DNA from 3 places in the Alteromonas sp. W12 genome. Region 1 is predicted to be linked to each of the others. Evidence: predicted binding sites of a transcription regulator. Region 1 holds the regulator's gene; each other region holds the start of a gene.
The links. The regulator FNR, encoded in region 1, switches genes on or off when oxygen is low (the NO sensors DNR and NnrR bind a similar motif). The targets are predictions, from matches to a motif close to TTGATCTAGATCAA.

Region 2: a site for FNR is predicted at 4,320-4,333, ahead of ccoG (cytochrome c oxidase accessory protein CcoG). Genes of this name have one in related genera too.
Region 3: a site for FNR is predicted at 3,388-3,401, ahead of trhP (prephenate-dependent tRNA uridine(34) hydroxylase TrhP). Genes of this name have one in related genera too.

Annotation. Positions count from the first base shown of each region.
Region 1 covers NZ_LQXH01000014.1:13,096-18,675, forward strand. Annotated here, with positions in the region: gene AWH61_RS19325 (FixH family protein) at 1-439, shown strand, start outside; gene AWH61_RS19330 (heavy metal translocating P-type ATPase) at 439-2,907, shown strand; gene ccoS (cbb3-type cytochrome oxidase assembly protein CcoS) at 2,909-3,139, shown strand; gene AWH61_RS19340 (sulfite exporter TauE/SafE family protein) at 3,126-3,785, shown strand; gene fnr (fumarate/nitrate reduction transcriptional regulator Fnr) at 3,831-4,568, shown strand; gene uspE (universal stress protein UspE) at 4,813-5,580, shown strand, end outside.
Region 2 covers NZ_LQXH01000001.1:127,180-132,759, forward strand. Annotated here, with positions in the region: gene AWH61_RS00545 (TonB-dependent receptor plug domain-containing protein) at 1-1,385, opposite strand, end outside; cobalamin riboswitch at 1,475-1,726, opposite strand; gene AWH61_RS00550 (serine/threonine protein kinase) at 1,846-2,829, opposite strand; gene ccoG (cytochrome c oxidase accessory protein CcoG) at 2,826-4,256, opposite strand; gene AWH61_RS00560 (hypothetical protein) at 4,737-5,108, shown strand; gene AWH61_RS00565 (DUF3016 domain-containing protein) at 5,232-5,580, shown strand, end outside.
Region 3 covers NZ_LQXH01000009.1:113,327-118,906, forward strand. Annotated here, with positions in the region: gene AWH61_RS14095 (Lrp/AsnC family transcriptional regulator) at 1-48, shown strand, start outside; gene AWH61_RS14100 (hypothetical protein) at 45-680, opposite strand; gene AWH61_RS14105 (zinc-dependent metalloprotease) at 708-3,155, opposite strand; gene trhP (prephenate-dependent tRNA uridine(34) hydroxylase TrhP) at 3,489-4,985, shown strand; gene AWH61_RS14115 (YfhL family 4Fe-4S dicluster ferredoxin) at 4,989-5,234, shown strand; gene AWH61_RS14120 (aminotransferase class I/II-fold pyridoxal phosphate-dependent enzyme) at 5,353-5,580, shown strand, end outside.

The DNA.
Region 1 (5,580 bases):
AATTGCCGTACCTATCATTACACTCATCATGGGTGGCGTGTTGTTAAACCTTGCTATTTCTACCGAAGATAGCTTGGTGGTAGACGACTACTACAAAGAAGGAAAAGCAATTAATGCCCGTCTGGACAAAGAAGCCATAGCCCGCCGCATGAATATCACCACTGATTTAACCATTGAAAATGGAAGCATAGCGCTGCAATTTCATTCGGGGATTCCTCAAGAAGGTAACGCGGTTAAATTAAGTTTCTATCACGTAACGCTAGAAGAGCGCGATGTTAGCGTTTTATTGAGTCGCGACGCTAACGGTATTTATCGCGGCTTTATTGAAGAAAACCTTGACGGTAAATGGCGCATATCGCTGACGCCGATTGATGATAGCTGGAAAATTCAAAACACGGTCTATCTGCCCCACACTGGCAAAATGAAATTCAATCCATAATGACAAAGCACGACTGTTACCATTGCGGCTTGCCTATAGCGAGTCCAGACAATGGGAAATTTACTACTGTCATTTTAGGGCAACAACGAGACATGTGTTGCCCTGGCTGCTTAGCGGTAGCTGAAGCGATCGTTAACAACGGCCTTGAAGACTATTACCAGTTTAGAACCGAACCGGCGCAAAAATCTGACGACGGTATTTTAGAAACGTTAGATAAGCTAAAAGTCTATGACGACCCTTCTCTTCAAGAAGAGTTCGTGTTTGAAGAAGGTCAGGACAAGCAGATTCAATTAACCCTTGAAGGTATTACGTGCGCTGCGTGTGGCTGGCTTATCGAAAAGCAGTTGTCAAAAGTTGAAGGAATAAAGCAAGTCGCGGTGAATGTACAAGAGCGCCGCGCTTTAGTCACTTGGTCACCGTTTCAAATTAAGCTTAGCCAAATTCTATCTACGCTAAAACGCATTGGTTATGTTGGGTCACCATTTCACCCCGACGAACACGAAGCCAGTTATAAACGCGAACAGAAGACCTTTCTAAAAAAGCTTGGCCTAGCAGGCATTATGACCATGCAGGTTATGATGCTGATGACTGGGCTTTATTTTGATTGGTTCGGCGCCATTGAGTTAGAGACCCGCCAATATTTTTATTGGGTTGCCCTTACGCTTACTACACCAGTGGTGCTGTATTCAGGCAGCACCTTTTATGTGGGCGCCGCTAAAGCGCTAAGCGCCAAAACGGTTAATATGGACGTACCCGTTACGCTCGCCATATTCGGTACTTACATTGCTGGAATTCGCTCTACAGTATTAGAGCAAGGTGAAGTGTATTTCGAATCCATCTGTATGTTTATTTTTCTGCTGTTACTTAGCCGATTCTTAGAACATCGCAGTCGTCATCGCGCCGCACAGATCTCTGCCAATATGATGCAGTATGTGCCCGTATCAGCGACCAAACTAAATCCGGATGGCAGCCTAACCGAGTGTCTGGCTAAGCAGCTAAAAATTGATGACGTAGTACTGGTGAAGCCTGGTGAAACAGTCCCCATTGATGGGGTGGTAACCGACGGCAACGCAGCGGTTGACGAATCAATGCTTACCGGCGAGTTTAACCCCGTGCGTAAGTCGAACAGTAGCCCGGTTTACGGCGGCACGGTTTGTCAAGATGGTACGCTAACCATTACGGTTACGCAGACCCTTAAAAATGCGCTGGTAAATCAAATTGTACGACTGCAAGCAAGTGCGATGGCGAGTAAGCCTAAAGCAGCGCAGATAGCCGATAATTTTTCTCGCTATTTCGTTACCGCGGTATTGCTGATTTCGGCGTTAACCTATGGCTTTTGGGCGTATCAGGGTAGCGACGAGGCATTTTGGATCACCATATCGGTGCTGGTTGCAACCTGCCCTTGCGCATTAGGATTGGCTACGCCATCAGCGTTAACCTGCGCTATGGCAAAGTTAAACAGACAAGGTATTTTACTAAAACGCGCAGATGCGCTTGAACAAATTACTGACATTGACACCATCGCATTAGACAAAACCGGCACGCTCACAAAAGGTAAATTTACTATTTCAAATGCCTGGTACGCTGACGGTGTGGATAGTAAAAGTGCGCTATCAATTGCGCGCGCTTTGGAGTCACGCTCTGAACATCCGATTGCCAAAGCCTTTAGCGACGGTATAGCCTTTAGCGACGGTGTAGCCCTAAGCGAGACTTCTGCCTCTAGCGGCAGTGCTGACGCTATCGATAACACGGTACACAAAGTGACTAATTTTACCGTTTCGCCAGGAGGAGGTATCAGCGGTGAGATCAATGACACGTTGTTTTCTATGGGTTCTGTAGCATTCAGCGTTCACGAATCTCAGCTAAAACTCATTGAAGCGTTCCCTTCAGCTAACGTGTTTCTCACGGTTAAGGGGCGTATTATGGCGGCGTATGAAGTAAAGGATTCACTAAGAGAAGATACGCAAGAAACTCTCGATATATTAGCTAAAAGCCATACCCTCGCCGTTTTAAGTGGTGATACACAGCAAAACGTTAATGCGCTTACCGCACCATTGCCAATTTCGACCGCTAAAGGTGGCCTAACACCTGAGCAAAAGTACGAAGCCGTTCAAGCTATGCAGCAATCTGGCGCGAAAGTGATGATGATGGGTGACGGTATTAACGACGCTCCAGTTCTTGCCAGCGCTGATGTGGCAATTGCAGTGGGTAATGCCACAGACGTGGCTAAAACTGCCGCCGACGTGATACTGCTTGGCGATCAGCTGCTTTCTGTACCAGAACTTATTCGAACTGCGCACCAAGTGAAGCAAAAAATAAGGCAAAATATTGGCTGGTCGGTAGGTTACAACGTTTTGATCTTACCTTTCGCCGTATCAGGCCTACTTTCACCGTGGATGGCTGTTGTTGGTATGTCGTTAAGCAGTATCATTGTGGTCACAAACTCAACGCGACTTTTGAGCAAATAGCATGAGTATTATTTACGTATTAATTCCAATCGCCATCATCATTGTTGCCGTCGCTATCGTGATATTCTTTTGGGCGGTGAAAACCAATCAATTTGAAGATTTGGATCGCCAAGGGTATAGCATACTGTTTGACGATGATCTTCCGCCAGAAGAAAAAAAGCTAGCTGAGCAACGCAAGCAACTTCAAGACAGTAAAGTAGACAAAAGCCAAGCGCCACATGGAAGGGATTAACTACTTCTCTGCCTTTCTTATCGGCTTAGCCGGTGGAGTTCACTGTGTGGGAATGTGCGGTGGAATTGTCGCTGCGCTAAGGATGGTATCGCCTAAAGGCGCTTCAGCACTACCCTATACCCTTGCCTATAACATGGGACGTATAGTGAGCTACACCATCGCCGGAGCAATAACCGGGGCACTTGGAAAAATTGCAGCAGATTATATACCTCTTGCCAACTATGCCCTTTCCCTACTTAGCGGAATCATGTTGCTTCTACTGGCGTGTTATTTGGGTAAGTGGTGGACTGGCTTAACAGTGCTGGAAAATGCGGGTAAAGGCCTATTTTCCAAAGTCCAGCCGCTTTCAAAACGCTTTTTGCCATTTAAGACCCCTTTAAGTGCGTTGCCTTATGGTTTTATTTGGGGTTGGCTTCCTTGCGGTTTGGTGTATTCCACACTTACCTGGTCTCTCGCGGCGGGTAACGCGCTAGAAGGCGCTGCTATTATGTTCTTCTTCGGTTTGGGTACATTACCCACCTTGCTCGCTGCAAGCGCTGGTAGCCAATATATTGTTCGAAGTTTTCAACATAACCATTTTAGACAAATTATTGCGGTAATAATGGCAATATATGCAGCTTATCTTATTCATGGCGCAATCGTTTAAAAATGGGTGTATTATTGTCGGGTATTCTTTTAGAGAGCGTGCATTATGAGCAAAGGAAGCCAATTTTCTATTCACTGTCAAAACTGTAGTTTCAGTCACCTGTGTTTACCGGTGGCGTTAAACAAAACAGAAATCGAGTCTCTTGACGATATTATTGAACGCAAGAAGCCGCTTCATAAAGGTGACACGCTGATTCAAACTGGTGATAAATTCCGTTCTCTATTTGCAGTGAGAACCGGTTCATTCAAATCATTTGTGACTAATACCGAAGGTGAAGAACAGATTACCGGCTTCCACTTTCCTGGTGACATTATCGGTTTCGATGCATTAAGAGAGAACAAACACCAAAGCTATACCTCTGCGTTAGAAACTGCCATGGTGTGTGAACTTCCCTACGAGACCCTCGACGAAATGTCAGTGCAATTTCCAAAACTGCGCCACCAAATCATGAGCTTCATGAGTGCTGAAATAAAACAAGATCACGACATGATCATGCTTTTAAACAAGCGAACTGCAGAAGAGCGCTTACTGTATTTCATCTCACACCTGTCGCAACGCTTTGAAGAGCGTGGCTTTTCCCATAGAGAATTCCACTTAACCATGACGCGCAACGAAATTGGAAACTATTTAGGATTAACGATTGAAACGATTAGTCGTCTGTTAAGCCGTTTTCAAAAAGACAACATCATAAAAGTAGACGGCAAGCTTATTACTATTTTGGATTTCGATAGGCTAAACACCAAACTAGCGGCGCTTAACGGCCCTAGCGTTGTCTGCGGTTAGCCGTTTTTAGGTGTTAAATAAGGCGCGCACTAAGCGCGCTTTTTTGTGACCAGTGTTAGCCACCTATCTACCCTTTCAGCGCCACGCCGGTTGCTCCATATTCAATTCGGTAGCTTCACTCATGGTCGCCTCGTAAAATTCTTGATCTAAAACAACTTACGTTTTTCCCAATGTCGTTTATAGTTAGTATTAGAAAACTTCGATTTCGACAGCCACTACTAAGTTTCGTAGTTAGGGGGACGTTATGATTGAGTGTAAACGAATTCTGGCCGTGGTAGATGCCGAGCGCGATAACCAACCTGCACTAAGCCGTGCTTATGAACTCGCTTCAAAAACAGGTGCTTCAGTTACCGCCATGATGGTGGTATACGACTTATCTTATGATATGACGACCATGCTTAGCCCGGATGAGCGCGAGTCAATGCGCGATGCAGTTACAAAGGAGCATGCAAAATGGCTTGCCACCCACTTAAGAGAACAAGGATTCACTGAAACTGATATCGTTGTAGAATGGAATAATCGTGCGTATGAGTCGATTATTTACTACACCCTAAACAATCAGATAGATTTAGTGGTAAAGGCAACCAAAAAGCACGACGATCTTGCTTCTGTTATTTTCACCCCCACCGACTGGCATTTAATGCGTAAATGCCCTCGCCCAGTATTGCTCGTTAAAGAGCACGACTGGCCAGAAGGAGGAGAGATTATTGCTGCAGTAAACGTAGGCAGTGAAGACGATGAGCATGCCGCACTTAACGATAAGCTCACCCTCATTGCTAACGACTACGCCTCTTTATTGAAAGGGAGCGTAAATTTGGTCAACAGTTACCCTTCTACACCACTTAATATCGCCATAGAAGTGCCTGAGTTCGACCCCGATACCTATCACGACGCGGTAAAAAATCATCATTTAAAGGAAATGCGTAGTCACGCGTTAAAGTACGGTATTCCTGACAACAAATGTGTAGTAAGAGAAGGCCTTCCGGAAAAAGTTATCCCGCAAGTGGCAAAA
Region 2 (5,580 bases), on a different contig from region 1:
GATTTCCAGTTTGCCTTAACGCCTATTTCCCATTCTTCACTGGTTTCAGGTTCTAAGTTTGGGTTGCCGATGAAGCTTGCTGGGAAGTAGCCAAAGCGCTCGGTGAAGGTGGGTGTTTTAACAGCTTTACCATAGCTGGTAAAAACAGCGTAGTAATCGTTAAGCTGCCAGGTAAGGCCACCGCGATAACTTACGGCATTGTCGAACTCACTATTGTTGTCGAATCGTGCGCTTAGTGTTGCGGTTAGCGACTCGGTTAGCTGACCATTTGTCTCGGCAAATACGCTATAAGTATTGTCATGCTGCTTCTGGTTCGGATCGCCAAATGCAATTGGGCCGCGCTGGGTAAAAAGGCGCTGTAGGTATTCAATACCGCCAGCAAAATCCCAGTTATCCATGGTATAGAAACCTGTCCAGTTTAACTCTATGCGCTCACCAGTGGTACCGCCAGTGTCTGCACCTGACTCAGTGTTATCGTTATCGTCTTTGCGATAATGCGCACTTAGCGCTGAGCGATAACCTGTATTTTCCGGAGCAAATTCCCATCTTAATTTCGCACTAATTTGTGAACCATCCGTCACGTTATCTGAGTCAGCAGGAAGGCCTGTCGTCACAAAATCAGTGCCGTCGTAATCATTCTCGTACTGAACCGTGCGAAGGTTAGCTATTAACGTATGCTCCGACGTTGCGGCATAATTAATATTAATGCCAGCGGTCATGTTGTCGTAGCCATCATCTTCGTTACCAACACGAGATACGTTGTCACCGTCGGTACGTATGTAGCTGGCGTATGCAGAAATACCTACGTTATCGCTTTGCGAGCGCGCGTTCATGCTGCCCTGCAACGTACCTTGTGTGCCAACGCCAGCAGAGAAGTCTACGTGTGACGCATTATCGGCAAACTGGCCTGATTTCGTAGTAATGCTCAATACACCACCGATAGCGCCGCTGCCCCATCTTGCGCTCTGCGGGCCTCGAAGAAGTTCTATGCGCACCACGTTTGCGCTAGTTAAGTGAGCAAGGTCAACCAGACTTCCTTGGCCTACGTCGTTGGCAACAACGCCATCAATTAAAACAAGTAGATGGTTGGTTTCACCGCCGCGCACGCGCAGCTCTGTTAAGCCACCAGGACTGCCTGACTGAGACAAGCTAACGCCAGGTAGGCCGCGAATTAGATCGGTAAGTTGAAGTGCGCCCGAAGCTTTAATGTCGCTTTCAGTTAGCACCGATACTGAACCAGGAAGTTTGGTTAACGAAATAGGCAAACGCGTGCCTGTTACTGTTAAAGTTTCAATATCTTGGTCAGAAGTTTGAGCAAAGGCAGGTGTGCTTAAGCACGAAATAACTGCAGCGCTAAGGGCTGCTTTAGTAAAATGTGTACGCATGGTTTTTATGTTGTCTTTGATGCGCTCCACCCGAGCACATGATTAGGGAAAGTGCACGCATTGCTTAATTATGGATGTGAGCAAGCAAACGACACCATGAAGTACAGGCCGGTATCCGGGCTTACTCACCATTACTAAAAATGTAATAGCTCTTTTGCCTTCCCATCTAATGGCGTTTAATACGTAACGCATAAAAGACAGTGGCGTATGAAAAGAAAACGACAACGCGTTGAGTTTACCGTTGCGGGGGCAGCATCAGTTTTTCACTGATTTCCCGTTTAACCCTTGTCGCCGTAGTTAATATGGAGCTAGACAAGAGCACCTACACACTGTCGATTATATCTAAGTTAAAAAGTGATAGCGAATACGGTTTCTTATACCTTACGCTTTTTCGTAACCGCCATAAGATTATCGGCAACGGTCATCGAAAAAGCGTTTTTTCAGCAGTAAAGGGGCTGGCTCAATATCCTAATTTCAGTGGAGGCTCTTGAAGGGCCGATAGCTGTTCTTTCAGAGCAAGTATTTGGCCTTCCCAGTATTTGTCTTCAGCAAACCAAGGAAATGCCCGCGGAAAAGCAGGGTCTTCCCAGCGTCGTGAAAGCCATGCCATGTAATGCACCATTCGCATAGCGCGCAGGGGCTCAATAAGTGGCAACTGTGCAGTGTCAAACGGGTGAAACTCCTCGTATGCTTCAACCAAAGTATCGAGCTGCAATAGTTGTTGTTGGCGGTCGCCGCTTAGCATCATCCACAAATCTTGGATAGCAGGGCCCATGCGGCAATCATCTAAATCAACGAAGGTAGGGCCATCGCGCCACAGTATATTGCCGGGGTGGCAGTCACCGTGAAGACGAATGCTTGATGTTGGGCTGTAAGCTTTTTTAGTTGCCTCTATTACAGGCTCGAGTATGGCGAAGAACGCCGTTTTTAGATGCTCAGGCAGCAGCGTACTTTGCAATAGAACCTGCTTGGGCTCATTCAGGTAGCTTTCAATATCAATTGAAGGGCGATGAGTAAACCCTTTCGCTGAGGCAACGCGGTGGATACGACCAATGAAACGCCCCATCCATTCAAGCTGGTCAAGGTTGTCATTCTCGAATTGTCTGCCGCCTACTGAAGGAAATAGCGCAAATCGATAGTCAGTTTCTGCCACCGTGTGATGATGCAATGTGCTGCCGTTTAGAGCCATAGGCGCGGCCAACGGGATTTCACTTTCAATAAGTTCAGCGGCAAACTCGTGCTCTTCAAGAATTTGCGCATCTGTCCATCGGCCGGGACGATAGAATTTCGCAACGTAGCGCTGGCCATCTTCAGCCAAAAATTGGTATACGCGGTTTTCATAGCTGTTAAGCGCTAGTAGGCCGCTTTGAAGAAAAATGCCCTGGCTTTCCAGGGCATCTAATATGGTGTCTGGGCTAAGCCCAGAGAAAGAAAAATCTGTCATCGATAAAGGAATTTAGTTGGTTCATCAACGGTAACCGTTTCCCCATCAATTGTGGTGGTTACACTGATAAAAATATCGGTAACCGTATCTTCCAGATTATAGGCGTCAGTTGCAACTGAAATTGGCGTGCTATACACCGCACCGCCTTCAACTGTTACAGTTTGCTCACCAATGTACTTGTAGTCAGACAAACCTTTTACAGCAATAGAGTAGGTTTGGGTTTGCTGAGTTTTGTTAAGTACTTTTATTGTATAAACGTTCTCAATTAGCCCTTCATTCGTTTCGCGGTATAGCGAGTTTCTGTCGCGGATAATGTCAACTTCGGTGGGGCTGCGCATCCAAATATTGGCAAACAGCAAGCCTATCATCACCACTAAAACTACAAAGTAACCAATTAACTTTGGACGTAAAATATGAGTCTTACCGCCAGCTAGTTCTTCTTCAGAGGTAAAGCTTATCAGGCCTTTAGGATAACCCATTTTATCCATAACACCGTTACACGCATCAACACAGGCGCCGCAGTTGATGCATTCGTATTGTAAGCCATTTCGAATATCGATACCGGTTGGGCATACCTGAACACACAGGTTGCAGTCTATACAGTCGCCTAACCCTTTTTCTTTTACTTGCTCGTGACTAAGTTTGCGTGGTCGCGGGCCGCGTTGCTCTCCACGCTTTGCATCGTACGATACAGTAAACGTGTCTTTGTCGAACATGGCAGACTGAAAACGCGCATACGGGCAAATGTGCGTGCACATGATTTCGCGCATGTAGCCAGCGTTTCCGTACGTACATACGGCAAAGAAAATAACCGATAAACCTGCCCAGAAGCTGGTGTTAAATGTTACAAAATCGATAAACAGTTCATCAATTGGCGTAAAGTAGCCAACGAAGGTTAAAGCCGTTAACAGCGCTACCAATACCCAAGCGGTGTGCTTAGCTGTTTTACGCAAAAATTTATCTGCATCCATTTTGCGTGCATCTAGCGCTATACGCTTGTTGCGCGGGCCTTCGAATTTCTCTTCGAACCACGTATAAATGTATACCCACGTTGTTTGAGGACACATAAATCCACACCACACTCGACCAGCGAAAGTGGTGACGAAGAACAGCGCAAAGGCGGAAACAATAAATATATAGGCCAGTAAAGTGAGATCTTGAGGCCATAAGGTTAGAGAGAATATAGTAAATCGCTGCTCACCAATATCGAGTAGCACGGCTTGATGCCCGTTGTACTGAATCCATGGAATGATGGCAAAGAGGCCCAAAAAGAAAAGGCCAAACATGCGTCTAAACGTCTCCAGAGGGCCTTGTACAGCCCGCACATAAATACGGCTACGAGAGTCGTGGCGTTTACCCTCAGGTCCACCTTTGGGTTTATGTACTTTTACCGGTGTAACGGTCTTTACCGGTATTTGTTCATTCATAGCTTAACCTTATGTGACGTAACGAACTGCCTGTGCAGTATAACTGCGTTCAAAACGTCATATTTAATGTAGATCAATAATGCGGCGTATGGTGTATCTTTTTAAAGTTTCAGTCAATACTGAAACTTCAGAACGTAAGTCGTTTTTTGTTTTGATTTCCTCAGTCTATGTAACTTTGTAAATAGTTAAATACAGCTACGTGAATAATGAGGATTAATATAACGGCCAGATGCCATTTGATGCCCAACATCGACGATTAGGCTTTACCTACTATACATGAGTATAGTTTGCTGTATTTACAGGTAAACCGATATGACCCTATTATCGTCGATAATAATGTGGTCAATTACCGTTTGAATCGTGTACAGTGAGCATTGTGAAAGTGTAAATTGGCAAAGTGTAGTTGAGCACATAGTGAGAAAGGTGCTAAAAAATTGGCGCTATTTGTAGTAAACGTCTGTCAAAGTTAGCTGAGAAGTCATGTTAAGGTTCTTTATCATCGCTGCTGAAATTATTGTTTTGGTAATTGTGCTGCGGTCTCCTTTTGTTCAGTATCTCTTTGAAGATATCCAGAACTCGCTTTCTGAATGGCTAGTTTCAATTGCCACCTTACCGGAGCGAGAAGAACTGCGTAGTTTACAAGATAAAATTAATATCCAGCTGAGTCCCTTAAAGCCTTACCAGCAAACATATGTTCAGCAAATCACCGCTGATAGCGCAAGCGTTAAACGTTTTTATCACACCTATTGTGAAAAGGACGATATAAACCCCAACTTTACGGGAACTAAACGCGTTCAACTATGCCTAATCATTAAACAGTCGTCAGTTATGCAAGTAGCAAAGCGAGACTAGCCAATTTTAACAAGGCTGGTTAAATGTAAAGCTGATATAAAAGCCGACAATTGCTGCATGCTAAGCTTTCTCTAAATGTCTTGCTAACTCATAGTTTAAACGACTGAATTTAGGAGCATAAAAGTGAATAAATTACGTACTTTTTCTTATTTAGGTTGTGCCACTGCGGTTGGACTTCTTGCTGTTTTCGCTCCCACCCAGGCGGCAGAAGTAAAGATTACTTGGGAAGAACCTGAAACATATAGCGATGTTAAGCCAACTAATGAGTCGCGCAAACGGTTTCGCGAACGAACATTAGAAGATTTGGAACAGCACATTGTTGAGTTAGCTAGTGATTTACCTGAATCTCAAGTGCTGTCTATGACCGTGACTAATGTGGACTTAGCGGGGCAAGTATGGCCTAGTCAGTTTGTCGGGTTTGGCACAGGTGGTGGGAGTGACGTTCGCATTATTAAGCGCATCGATATTCCAA
Region 3 (5,580 bases), on a different contig from region 1:
ACAATGATGATATTGTCCAGCGTGACGAGGAAGCCGCTCACAATTTAAGTACAATTTATCCCATTCAAACCAATATCATGTTTAAACTCTCCACGTCCGTTAAACACGCTAAAACCAACATCGGTTGCTTTAAGCTCTAAATCTAAAACCCAGTCTATTTGTTCAATTGGTTTTAATTCAAAACGGTGTAAAGGAAGTGGGCATTTTAAGTAAAAGTTATGATAAGCCTTTCCCAAAGCACCTTGGTCTAGGGTATGCACGTAAATAGTGTTTTTGCCTATTTCAAATTCTTTATGAAAGTAGTCTGTATTATCGGTTAACACCATATCCATTGCGACGTCAAAAAAACCTAGGTTAACCTGAATAAAAGCCACTACAGCGATAAAAATGTTAAGGATGTTAGAAACCCATTTATTTTTGAACAAAAGCTTAAGTGCACCTTTCTGCTTAAAAATCAGGTAAACACCTACACATACCGCTATCAATTTCACCCAGGCTACCATATCCCCGACCTGTGACATGAGCTTTGGGGAATGGTAGTTCATCCCCCACAAAACACTCCCATTAACGCTTTCAGCTAAAGGTATGAGAATTAGCAGTAGCCCAACAAATACAGGAATACGCCGTACCGCAGCATCCCTGTGCGGCATTGACGTTTTTTTACTACTATGGTTTTGCATCAGCAGCGTCCTTGGTAACAGCGCATTTTAAATCGGCGAACCTGGCGGTAGCGGCTCTACTTCAAAGGTACTTGGCCATGCCTTACTAGCCCAATAAGTATCGAACTGTTCTTTCAGTATTTCATACTGATTGTCGTCTGCTTTGTCGTCTAACCATTCGCTAAATTCAAGCAGAGCAAGTTCGGCTTCCATTCTTACTTCAGGCGCCAACTTATCGTTAGTTACTGCTTTCATCACTGCATTTAACGCCACTAACTGTAAGCGTTTAGCTAATGGGCTTTGTGACTTATTTTTATACCAGTGAACGTTAAGTATTTGCTTCACCAGCATAGAAACGCCTACTTTTTTGCGTCTGTCATTAGTGCTTCTTGTCTGCCACTCCAAGCGGTTTAAGCGCTCTGGGTGCAATAGTAATTCAAACGCAAAGTTAGATGCAGAAGCGGCCGCAGAAACAGGGTCTAACATTAACCCCATTTTGCCCTTAAAGTGCTCGCGAGTAATATCGTCGCCATACGCTGTCGGTGGAATAAGGGCGAGTACCGATTCAGGTATCGTCAGGTAATCAGCGGTAGTGGCCGTAATTAACTGCTGCATAGCGCGTTGCTGCACTGCAGGCGCTACAAACTGTTGGCCCTGTGCTTTGGTATAGTCACCTTTGCGTTCGTATTCATACACTAAGCCGCCGACTTGCTTTGCAACGGCTTCTAACTGATAACGGTGGAGTAAGTAAATAGGCACTAAAGCATTTTCAAGAGAGGATAAACTGCTATTTGGGCTTAAGGTGTCTAAACCTAAATTGGCTAACGCCAGTTCGCGTACTTGTGAAATTTCATCGAAAGCATCTAGCGGATTGCTACCGTTTTCCCACATATGGCCGTTTGCCGATGCATGGCGACTACTACGGGTATCGGGGTCTGACTTAAAACTTAAACCCTCATTACGGCCTTTTACGATAATTTTTGCCAAGGCTTCCGTTGCCTCTACGTCGCTGGCAAAATCTTGATAGCCATACGCGACGGCGTGAATATCCCATGCGCCTATGCCTTTATCATACGCGCCTTCCAAGCTAATTTTGCCGTTTTTAATACTAATTTTGGGGTGAGGATAATCCATTACCGACGCACGGTTATTTTCACTTGCCGCAAAGTTGTGGGCTATACCCAATGTGTGCCCTACTTCGTGGGCTGAAAGTTGCCTAATGCGGTCTAAAGCCATTTCTTGCTGTGCAGTGGTGTCGGTGCTCCCGTCCTTAAAAGGACTGGTTAGGCCAAGGGCAATTAAATAATCTTGTCTTACACGCAATGAGCCGAGCGTAACGTGACCTTTGATAATTTCACCAGTGCGCGGGTCGACAACCGACGAACCATAAGACCAACCGCGAGTTGCGCGATGTACCCAGTTGATTACGTTATAGCGCACGTCCATTGGGTCGGCACCTTCGGGCAATACTTTCACCTGAAACGCATCTTTGTAGCCTGCGGCTTCATAGGCTTGATTCCACCAGCTCGCCCCTTCTTTAAGCGCGGTCATTACGGGTTCTGGAATACCAGGATCTAGGTAATACACAATAGGCTCTACTGCTTCGCTCATTGCAGCATGCGGGGTTTTCTTGTTTAAACGATGGCGGGTAATAAAACGCTGTTCAGTAGGCTCGCTGATAGGCGTTGAATAATCAAAGTAACTGAATTTCCAGTAGCCCGAGTACGGGTGGTACTCTCTGGGCGTGTAATTATCATCAGGCAGAGCCACAAACGAATGATGCAAGTGCACCGACAAGCTTTCTGGGTCGGGCGTAACTTGCTGCACGTATTCGCCTGGCTTCTTACCTGCAAAGGTGACTAAAGCCTCTAATTCAGTATTTTTTTCAAAGCCTTTGGTTTTAGGTAAATACACGCCGCTTCGCATGTTATCTACGCTAAAACTGCCTTGGTTAGTTCCCGCTAAGCGATTGCCAATGCCATGGATATCGCTTAATAAGAACGGTGTGTAATCTATTAGACTGGCGCTGTCGTTTTTGGCTACCAGCGTAAAACCTGCGATAACCGAATCAGCAAAGGCTTCATCAATGCTCTGTTTCTCAGCGTCGCTGCCATGGGCTGCTCGGTATTTGGTGTTGTGCTGCTTTAATAAAACCTTGTTTCCAAATTTTTCAAAGCTTACTAAACGCGTATTGCCTAGCTGGCCGCGATCAAGGCCAATGTCGTTAGACCCTACGCCGTACGGCAAACTGCTTTGAAACAGGTATTCGGCGTGGTCTGTTGGCACCGCCAAGTAAACTTTGTCACTTTCATCGTCATAGTAAACAGGAATTAAACCATCTTTTTTGGTCATATTGCTGGTGAATTCACCAATGCTTGGCAGCGCTGCCAATGCGGAAGACGTAGACACGACAAATAATACCGTAATCGCAATGGCCGATTTGCCCGATGCTTTTACTTGTCGTGCCGCTTTATGAAAAATGTTCAATTGCAGCATGCAGTTAGTCCTTATTATTGTGAATTTCTAGCCTACCCTATGTGGTGGGTTTTGCCCATGGTAGTTCATCGTTTAATGCGCTCTTTTTGCTTATTATTTAGGTGTGAACGGGCTTGGTTTTTACTACCGAAGGTAATGCACTAAAAACGCAACTATATAGAATAAAACAGCTGGCATTGACTCTGCTCAATTGCCGTTTAAACATTCAAAAACATGAGCGACGCCAAATTATTTGATCTTGGTCAACACCAAGCTTTGTTTGGGTTGTAGAGGTATTTTACGGCTTATAAAATCCGCCGCCTTGTTTAAAGCGTCTAGTAGCGGTTTTTATCTATGACTTCAAAATTATCACCTAATCGCAGCTCTTCTAACCTACGTGAAGACTCAGTTTCAACATTGCCAAACCAAACCTTAATCGCGCCAGAGTTGCTTGCACCTGCGGGTAGCTTACGCAACATGCGCTACGCTTTCGCCTATGGCGCTGATGCTGTTTATGCTGGGCAGCCACGCTACTCGCTTCGCGTAAGAAACAACGAATTCAGCCTTGAGAACTTAGCGATAGGCATAGAAGAAGCACATGCTTTAGGTAAAAAGTTCTATGTAGTAAGCAACATTGCTCCGCACAACAGTAAGCTAGGTACCTACCTTAAAGATATTTCACCAGTAATTGCTATGAAGCCCGATGCGTTAATTATGTCAGACCCAGGGCTTATTATGATGGTGCGCGACGCCTTCCCTGAAATACCTATTCACTTGAGTGTACAGGCCAATGCGGTGAACTACGCCACGGTGAAGTTTTGGCAGAAACAAGGTATTGAGCGCGTTATTTTGTCTCGAGAGCTCTCTTTGGAAGAAATTGAAACTATTCGCGAACATGTTCCAGACATGGAGTTAGAAGTATTTGTGCATGGCGCGCTTTGTATGGCGTATTCGGGCCGCTGCTTATTGTCTGGATATATGAATAAACGCGACCCAAACCAGGGTACTTGCACCAATGCTTGTAGATGGTCTTACGATGTTAAGGCAGGCGAGGAAAACGAAACTGGCGACATCGTTCTAACCAGTGAGATTAATAAGGCAGTTACAGCACCTCAAGTGGTAATTCCTACCCTTGGTGAAGGCACGCCAAGCTCCCAAGTGTTTATGTTAGAAGAAAAGGAAAAGCCTGGCGAACTGATGCCAGCTTTTGAAGACGAACATGGCACCTATTTCATGAATTCTAAAGATTTGCGTGCCGTGCAACATGTTGGCAGGTTAACCCAAATGGGCGTGCATAGTTTAAAAATAGAAGGCCGCACTAAATCACATTACTACTGTGCCCGAACCGCTCAAGTCTATAGAAAAGCAATTGACGACGCGGTAGCAGGAAAGCCATTTGATAGTACATTAATGGGAAGCTTGGAAACTTTAGCTCATCGAGGTTATACCGAAGGTTTCTTGCGTCGCCATGCACACCACGCGTATCAGAACTATGAGTATGGCCACTCAGTCAGCGATAAACAACAATTTGTTGGTGAAGTGATTGATCGTTGTGAAGAGTCTGGCTATGCAATTATAAACGTTAAAAACAAATTCTGTGTAGGTGACTCGCTCGAGTTGATGACGCCAAGCGGCAACATCACCTTTATTTTGAGTGAAATGCTGGATAAGAAAAACCATTCTATTACGGATGCTAGAGGTTCAGGGCACCTAGTAAGAATACCGATACCTAGCGATGTGTCTTTAAATTTTGCCCTACTACTGCGAAATCTAGATGAAGGCGTTGATACCCGCAATCCGTTTCGAAAAGCACCTAGTGCAGTAACACCCGAAAACGCAAGCGAGACATAATGTATGGCACTGCTTATTCTTGATAGCTGCATTAACTGCGATATGTGCGAGCCCGAATGCCCTAATGCCGCTATAAGCATGGGTAATAAAGTGTATGAAATAGACCCTTTGCGCTGTACAGAATGCGTGGGGCATTACGATGCGCCTACTTGCGCAGCGGTATGCCCTATCGATGTGGTTAAGCCCGACCCGCACAATAAAGAGTCACTAGACGAGCTGGCCGAAAAGTTTGTTCGTTTAAATAGTTAGCTATGAAGTAAGTCAGCGAGTTAATTGTACTTCTCGAAGAATTCCCTTGAATCATGACCAAGAGTGATCACTAATTGCGGTACAGTTTGAATTGGCACTTACTAATAAGGGTTTTAATTTGAAGTTTGCCTCTCGCGCTACGGCGATCTCTCCGTTTCTTGCTATGGCCTATGGCGAAAAAGCCACGACACTAGAACAGCAAGGTAAAGATGTTATAAGACTTAATTTAGGCGAGCCTGATTTCGGCGCACCCGCGGCAGTACTCGCGGCAATGAAAGAAAGCTTGAGTGCCCCAGATTTTCCCTATACCTCGGCGCTGGGCATGCCTGAACTACGTGAAGCCATT